DNA from 2 places in the Roseburia hominis A2-183 genome. Region 1 is predicted to be linked to the other one. Evidence: predicted binding sites of a transcription regulator. Region 1 holds the regulator's gene; the other holds the start of a gene.

Region 1 (3,825 bases):
ATATTACTGCGGACTGTGCCAGAGACTCAAATCCAACTGTGGTGCAAAAGGACAGATGCTGCTCAACTATGATATGACATTTCTGATCGTTCTTCTGACGGGCTTGTATGAGCTTACGAATGAATCCTCCGAGATTACCTGCGCGCTGCATCCGACCAGGAAGCGGCAGGTGTGGATCAATGAGGCGACAGATTATGCGGCGGATATGAATCTGATTGTAGCCTATCATAATCTGATTGACGACTGGAAGGACGAGAAAGCCTATACGAAGAAGGCGTTTGCAAAGATGCTGGATAAGGACTATGCGCGCGTGATAGAGAAGTATCCGCGCCAGGTTCACGCAGTGGAAGAGTTCATGCGAAAAACAGACGAGGTGGAGGCAAGAGGCGAGACGAACCTTGATGTGGTGGCAGGTCTGACCGGAGAGATGCTGGGTGAGATTTTCTGCTGGAGAGAGGATGAGTGGCAGGAAGAGCTGCGCACACTTGGCTTTTACATGGGAAAGTTCATCTACATTATGGATGCCTATGAGGATTACGATGAGGATCGCAGGAAAAAGGAGTACAATCCACTCGTCTATGCGATGCGGGAGAGTGCGGATGACATGGATACGCTCTGCCGTCTGCTGCTCACGAGCATGATGTCCGAGTGCGCCAAGTCGTTTGAGCGCCTTCCGATTTTATTACATGCGGATATACTGCGGAATGTGCTGTATTCCGGCGTATGGTCAAAATACGAGTATCTTCAGCTGAAAAAACGCAAGGCGGAAGAGAAGAATAAGAAAAAAGCGCGCAAATAGCGAGGTTACACATATATGACAGATCCATATCAGGTGCTCGGCGTATCGCGGGGAGCCTCAGATGAAGAGATAAAAAAGGCATACAGAGCACTCAGCAGAAAATACCATCCAGATGCGAATGTGAACAATCCGAACAGGGATGAGGCTGAGGAGCATTTTAAGGAAGTACAGCAGGCATATGACCAGATCATGAAGGAGAAGCAGCAGGGCGGTGGATACGGTTATGGCGGCGGCTACAGCAGCAATTCCGGCGGTTACAGTTACGCCGGCAGCCATGGATTCGGTCAGAATGAATCGCCGAAGATGCAGGCGGCTGCAAATTATATTGCAAGCAGACACTATGTGGAGGCGTTGAATGTGCTGAACGGAATTCCGTTTGGGGAACGCCGGGCGCGCTGGTACTATTTCAGCGCGATTGCCAATCAGGGCATGGGCAATAACATCAACGCGATGGAACACGCAAAGCGTGCGGTGGAGATGGAGCCGAGCAATATGGAATACCGGCAGTTTTTACAGCATCTTCAGTATGGCGGCACATGGTATACCAGCATGGGAAGTGACTACGACAGACCGTATGCGAGCGCAGGGAACTGGTGCTTAAGCCTGCTCTGTCTGGATCTCCTCTGCAACTGTTGCTGTTTCCGACCGTTTTAGCGGAAGTTTTCCGCCTGACGGGCGGATATAGATGGAGAGAAATGTGTATTCTATTATAATAGAAGAAAGTGATGCGGGAATCCTCCGGAGGACATGGAACCTTCGGAGGATTTTTTCTATTTATAAACAAACTATAAAATCACAAATAAAACACAACTTTTATGAAAAATCCTGTTGACAAAGAAATAGGTTGGTGCTATCTTAAGTACGTAAGGTGTTAGCACTCCATAGCAACGAGTGCTAATAAGACAAAAGGAACTGCAGGAAAAGCAGCAGGAGACCAGCGATGGACGAGATGGAATTAGATGAACGTAAAGTAAAAATTTTAGATGCGATCATCCGCAATTATCTGGAGACAGGCGAGCCGGTTGGGTCGAGAACCATTTCAAAATATACAGATCTGAATCTGAGTTCTGCGACCATCCGCAATGAGATGGCAGACCTGGAGGAACTGGGTTATATCCTGCAGCCGCATACTTCCGCAGGACGTATTCCTTCCGATAAGGGGTATCGGTTTTATGTAGATCACCTGATGGAAGAGAAGAACCGTGAGGTAGATGACATGAAGAAGTTCGTCATTGAACACACGGAAAAAGTAGATCAGGTTCTTCAGCAGGTGGCAAAGATGCTGGCGGCAAATACCAACTATGCGACGATGGTGTCGGCACCGAGCTACCACCGCAACAAGGTAAAGTTCATACAGCTTTCCAATGTGAATGAAGAACAGATACTGGCAGTGATTGTCACGGAGGGTAATCTGGTCAAGAACAAGATTATTCCAGTATCCGAGCCGATCGACAATGAGACGATGCTGAAGTTAAATATTCTGCTGAACTCGAATCTCAACGGTCTTGCCTTGCAGGATATCAATCTCGGCACGATCGCCAAGTTGAAGGAGCAGGCGGGAATCCACAGCGACATCATCAGTGATGTGCTGGATACCGTGGCAGAGACGATGGGACAGGATGAGGATATCCGGATCTATACGAGCGGGACAACGAACCTGTTCAAATACCCGGAGTTAAGTGATTCCACAGAAAAAGCGAGTGAACTGATCTCCACATTTGAGGAGAAGCAGCAGCTTGCATCACTTGTCACTGAGAACCTGTTGGAAGATAAGAGCACAGGGATTCAGGTTTATATAGGAAATGAAAGCCCGATTCAGACGATGAAGGACTGCAGCGTGGTTACAGCAACCTATGAATTGGGAGAAGGGATTCGCGGAACCATCGGTATTGTAGGACCGAAGCGAATGGATTATGAGAAAGTCATGGATAACCTGAAGGTATTGAAGAATTCTCTCGATGGAATTTTGGACAGACCAAAAGGTGAGACATAGATGGAGGATTGGAATGGCAGAGAAAAAAGAAGAAATGATGGAAGAAGTATTAGAGGATCTTGAAAAAGATGCCGCAGAGAAGCAGGCAGAAGAGGTAAGCGAGGCGGAGGAGACAGAGGCTGAAACAGAAACAGCTGAATCCGGCGAGCAGGCAGAAGAGACAGAGGAATCTGAGGCAGAGGACGGACAGGAAGCACCTGCCGATGAGAAGAAGGGATTCTTTAAGAAAAAGAAAGATAAAAAAGACGAACAGATCGAGGAACTGAATGATAAATTAAAACGTCAGATGGCAGAATTCGACAACTTCCGTAAGCGCACAGAGAAAGAAAAAACACAGATGTACGATATGGGAGCAAAAAGTATCATTGAGAAGATCCTTCCGGTGATTGACAATTTTGAGAGAGGACTGGCAGCAGTACCGGAGGAGCAGCGAGAAGATGCGTTTGTCGTCGGGATGGATAAAGTATACAGACAGATGCTTACCGAGCTTGATGCAAGCGGAGTAAAGCCGATCGAGGCAGTCGGTCAGGAATTTGATCCGAACTTCCACAATGCAGTGATGCAGGTGGAAAGCGAGGAGTACGATTCCGGAGTGGTCGCACAGGAGTTACAGAAGGGTTATATGTATAAGGATTCTGTTGTGCGCCACAGCATGGTTGCAGTGGTATCATAGCAGCCGTTTTATCAGTCAGACGTGCCGGCATCGTAAGATGTCCGCGTTAATATAAATGCAGCAAAAGTAACAAATTTGTTTTTAGAATATGATGAGGAGGAATCTATCATGGGAAAAATTATCGGAATTGATTTAGGAACAACAAACAGCTGTGTAGCAGTGATGGAAGGTGGAAAACCTACCGTTATCGCCAACCAGGAAGGCGCAAGAACAACACCGTCTATCGTAGCATTTACGAAGACCGGTGAGAGACTCGTCGGTGAGCCAGCAAAGCGTCAGGCAGTCACCAACGCAGAGAAGACAATCTCTTCCATTAAGAGACATATGGGAACCGATTACAAGGTAGCAATCGATGACAAA
Region 2 (3,825 bases), 950 kb from region 1:
GGTGCTGGAGGGACCGCATTATATCTACGCAAACGGGGAAGATTTTAAGGAAGATCCGTTTATCCAGTACCTTCGCAGGGAACTGGGAGAGGATGTGCGGGAGATCCGCGGGCAGACGGAGTATGAGATCAACAAATTGAGCGCTTATATGAACGGGGCGAGCGTGCGTGCGGTGGAAGCGGAGCTGGTGCCGCATTTTGATGTGATTGAACACAATCCGCAGCTGATTGAAGTGGTGCCGAAGGGCTACACCAAGGCGACCGGAATAGCGCAGGTATGTGACATACTTGGGGTTGCCAGGGAGAATACGTATGCGTTCGGCGACAGCACGAATGATCTGGAGATGCTCACCTATGTGGGACATGGCATCGCCATGGGAAACGGGGCATCTGCGGCGAAGGCTGCCGCGGAGTATGTGACGACCGATATTATGAATCATGGAATTAAAAACGGACTGAAGCACTATGGGCTGATCGGATAGGAAGCAACGGGATTGCAGCGGGAAGAGAAGGAGGAGCGGGATGGCAAACATGATGGATTATCTGGACTGGCGGGGGGATCTGACTTTCACCGCGTCCGGATTTAACGAGGTGGATAATCTGCTTTTTGCGGAGCTGGTATATACTTCGTTTGACGGGATTGTGACCGGGCAGAGCGAGGCGGAGGCAGTCACGCTTGCGGAGGCATCCGCCGCGTTCTGGGAGCAGAACAGCAGGGAGGAGATCCTTGCGCGGGTGTCAATGACAAAGGCGGCGCCGTTTGTTTTGGAGAAGATGGCGAAAACAGAGCGTTTTCGTGACGTGAAGCTCTGGGGTTACGTCAATGACATCAGTGAGGAGGAGCAGTCACAGTTTGCGGTCATGTGCGCCGGGCTGCCGGATGGCAGTATCTATGTGTCGTTCCGCGGCACGGACAATACGATCACAGGGTGGAGAGAGGATTTTAATATGGGATACCTCTCGGAGACGCCCGGTCAGCTGAAAGCCGCTGCGTACGTGGAACAGATGCTTGGAGATGGCAGCTGCCCCGTGCGCATCGGGGGTCACTCCAAGGGCGGAAATCTTGCTGTCTATGCTGCAGTCCACTGCAGCAGCGGGCTGCAGGACCGGATTCTTGCGGTCTACAGCAACGACGGACCTGGGTTCCGCAGGGATATTGTAGAGGGCGCGGCATACCAGCGCGTACTGCCGAAAATCCACACGATTCTGCCGGAATCTTCGATTGTCGGAATGCTCTTGGAGCACCAGGAGGCGTATGAGGTGGTGCGCAGTTCCAACAGTGGAATCCAGCAGCACGATGCCATGTCGTGGGAGGTGCTCGGCACATCCTTTGTCTATGTCAGGGAGGTGGCGGCCCAGAGCCTGATGTTGGATGAGACGATGAAGGCATGGATTTACCAGCTGAACGGGGAGGAACGCGAACAGATTGTGGATACGGTATTCGGCATGCTTGAAGCGGCGGACATTAAGACGGTGGATGATTTTTACCACAGCAAATGGAAGGCGGTGCAGGAGCTGATGAAGGCGAAAAGCCACCTGCCGGAGAAGAGCCAGAAGGTCTTTGCAAAAGCCTTAAAACTCCTGTGGTCGGAGGGAAATAAAACTGTCCGCAAAACGGTGAAACAGGTCGTTGGAGAGAAGCGACGGTAAGTTTCTAAAAAAAGTATAAAATCACAAAAAATGGATGAAAATATAAAAATACAAGAAAACAAAAGAAAAAACGAGAAAAGAGCAATATAAATGCAAATATACCGGAATATATCCGGTTGCAGATCACATGCTAAAAAACTATTATAACACTATCGGTTAGCACTCAAACGAAATGAGTGCTAATAACAAAACGAAAGATATTATTTCAGATCATAAAACAGGAGGTCTACAAAATGAAATTAGTACCATTGAGTGACAGAGTTGTATTAAAACAGTGTGAGGCAGAGGAGACCACAAAGTCTGGTATTATTCTTACCAGCAGCGCACAGGAGAAGCCGCAGGAGGCAGAGGTAATCGCCGTAGGTCCTGGCGGAATGGTAGACGGCAAGGAAGTTACCATGCAGGTAAAGACCGGACAGAAGGTCATCTATTCCAAATATGCAGGAACAGAAGTAAAGCTGGATGGAGAGGAATACATCATTGTAAGACAGAGCGATATTCTGGCTGTCGTAGAATAAGCAGCTGGGAAGCATCCCTGTAATTTGAATCAGAATAAGAGATAGAGAGGTAGATCAGTCATGGCAAAGGAAATCAAATACGGAACAGAGGCAAGAACAGCATTAGGAGCCGGCGTAGATAAGCTGGCAAATACCGTCAGAGTAACACTCGGACCGAAAGGAAGAAACGTCGTACTCGACAAGTCCTACGGAGCACCACTTATCACCAACGATGGTGTGACGATCGCAAAGGAGATCGAGCTTGAGGATGCATTCGAGAACATGGGAGCACAGCTCGTCAAGGAAGTTGCAACCAAGACCAACGATGTTGCCGGTGACGGTACCACAACCGCAACCGTACTTGCACAGGCAATGATCCAGGAAGGTATGAAGAATCTGGAGGCAGGCGCCAACCCGATCGTGCTTCGCCGCGGTATGAAGAAGGCAACAGACAAGGCAGTGGAGTCCATCCTTGCAATGTCTTCCAAAGTAAAAGGAAAAGATCAGATCGCAAAAGTTGCAGCTATCTCTGCAGGTGACGAGGAAGTCGGCAACATGGTAGCAGATGCGATGGAGAAGGTATCTAACGATGGCGTTATCACCATCGAGGAGTCCAAGACCATGCAGACAGAGCTTGATCTGGTAGAAGGTATGCAGTTTGACCGTGGATATGTATCCGCATATATGTGCACCGATATGGATAAAATGGAAGCGGTTCTGGATGATCCGTATATCTTAATCACAGATAAGAAGATCAGCAACATTCAGGAGATCCTGCCGTTATTAGAGCAGATCGTACAGAGCGGCGCAAGACTTCTCATCATCGCTGAGGACATCGAGGGCGAGGCACTTACAACATTGATCGTCAACAAACTGCGTGGTACTTTCAATGTAGTGGCAGTCAAGGCTCCGGGCTACGGCGATAGAAGAAAGGCAATGCTCGAGGATATCGCAATCTTAACCGGCGGTCAGGTTATCAGCTCCGATCTCGGATTAGAGCTTAAGGATACCACAATGGATCAGCTCGGACGTGCAAAATCCGTTAAAGTTCAGAAGGAGAACACGGTAATCGTGGACGGTGCAGGCAATAAGGACGCTATTCAGGCGAGAATCCACCAGATCCGCGGTCAGATCGAGGAGACAACTTCCGAGTTCGACAAGGAGAAGTTACAGGAGCGTCTTGCAAAGCTTGCAGGCGGCGTAGCAGTGATCCGTGTCGGCGCAGCAACTGAGACGGAGATGAAGGAAGCAAAGCTTCGTATGGAAGATGCGTTAAACGCAACGAGAGCAGCAGTCGAGGAAGGCATCATTGCAGGAGGCGGTTCCGCATACATTCATGCAACCAAGGATGTGGCAGCACTCGCAGATACGCTTGAGGGCGATGAGAAGACCGGTGCGAAGGTTATCTTAAAGGCATTGGAGGCTCCGCTGTACTACATTTCCGCAAATGCAGGATTAGAGGGCGCAGTCATCATCAATAAAGTAAAAGAATCTCCGGCAGGCGTTGGATTTAACGCAGCAACGGAGCAGTATGTAGACATGGTAGAGCAGGGTATCCTGGATCCGGTTAAGGTGACAAGAACCGCATTACAGAACGCAACTTCTGTAGCATCTACCTTACTTACCACAGAGTCTGTGGTGGCAAACATCAAAGAGGACGCACCGGCAATGCCGGCAGG

Evidence for each region. The regulator HrcA, encoded in region 1, represses chaperone genes, less so after heat shock. The targets are predictions, from matches to a motif close to TGTTAGCACTCNNNNNNNNNGAGTGCTAACA.
Region 2: the regulator HrcA is predicted to act here: its motif matches at 1,804-1,834, upstream of groES (co-chaperone GroES).

What each region holds. Positions count from the first base shown of each region.
Region 1 is NC_015977.1:1,082,762-1,086,586, forward strand. It holds gene RHOM_RS04885 (DUF5685 family protein) at 1-799, shown strand, start outside; gene RHOM_RS04890 (J domain-containing protein) at 815-1,453, shown strand; gene hrcA (heat-inducible transcriptional repressor HrcA) at 1,740-2,792, shown strand; gene grpE (nucleotide exchange factor GrpE) at 2,806-3,465, shown strand; gene dnaK (molecular chaperone DnaK) at 3,574-3,825, shown strand, end outside.
Region 2 is NC_015977.1:2,030,941-2,034,765, reverse strand. It holds gene RHOM_RS09135 (Cof-type HAD-IIB family hydrolase) at 1-481, shown strand, start outside; gene RHOM_RS09130 (DUF2974 domain-containing protein) at 522-1,649, shown strand; gene groES (co-chaperone GroES) at 1,883-2,167, shown strand; gene groL (chaperonin GroEL) at 2,228-3,825, shown strand, end outside.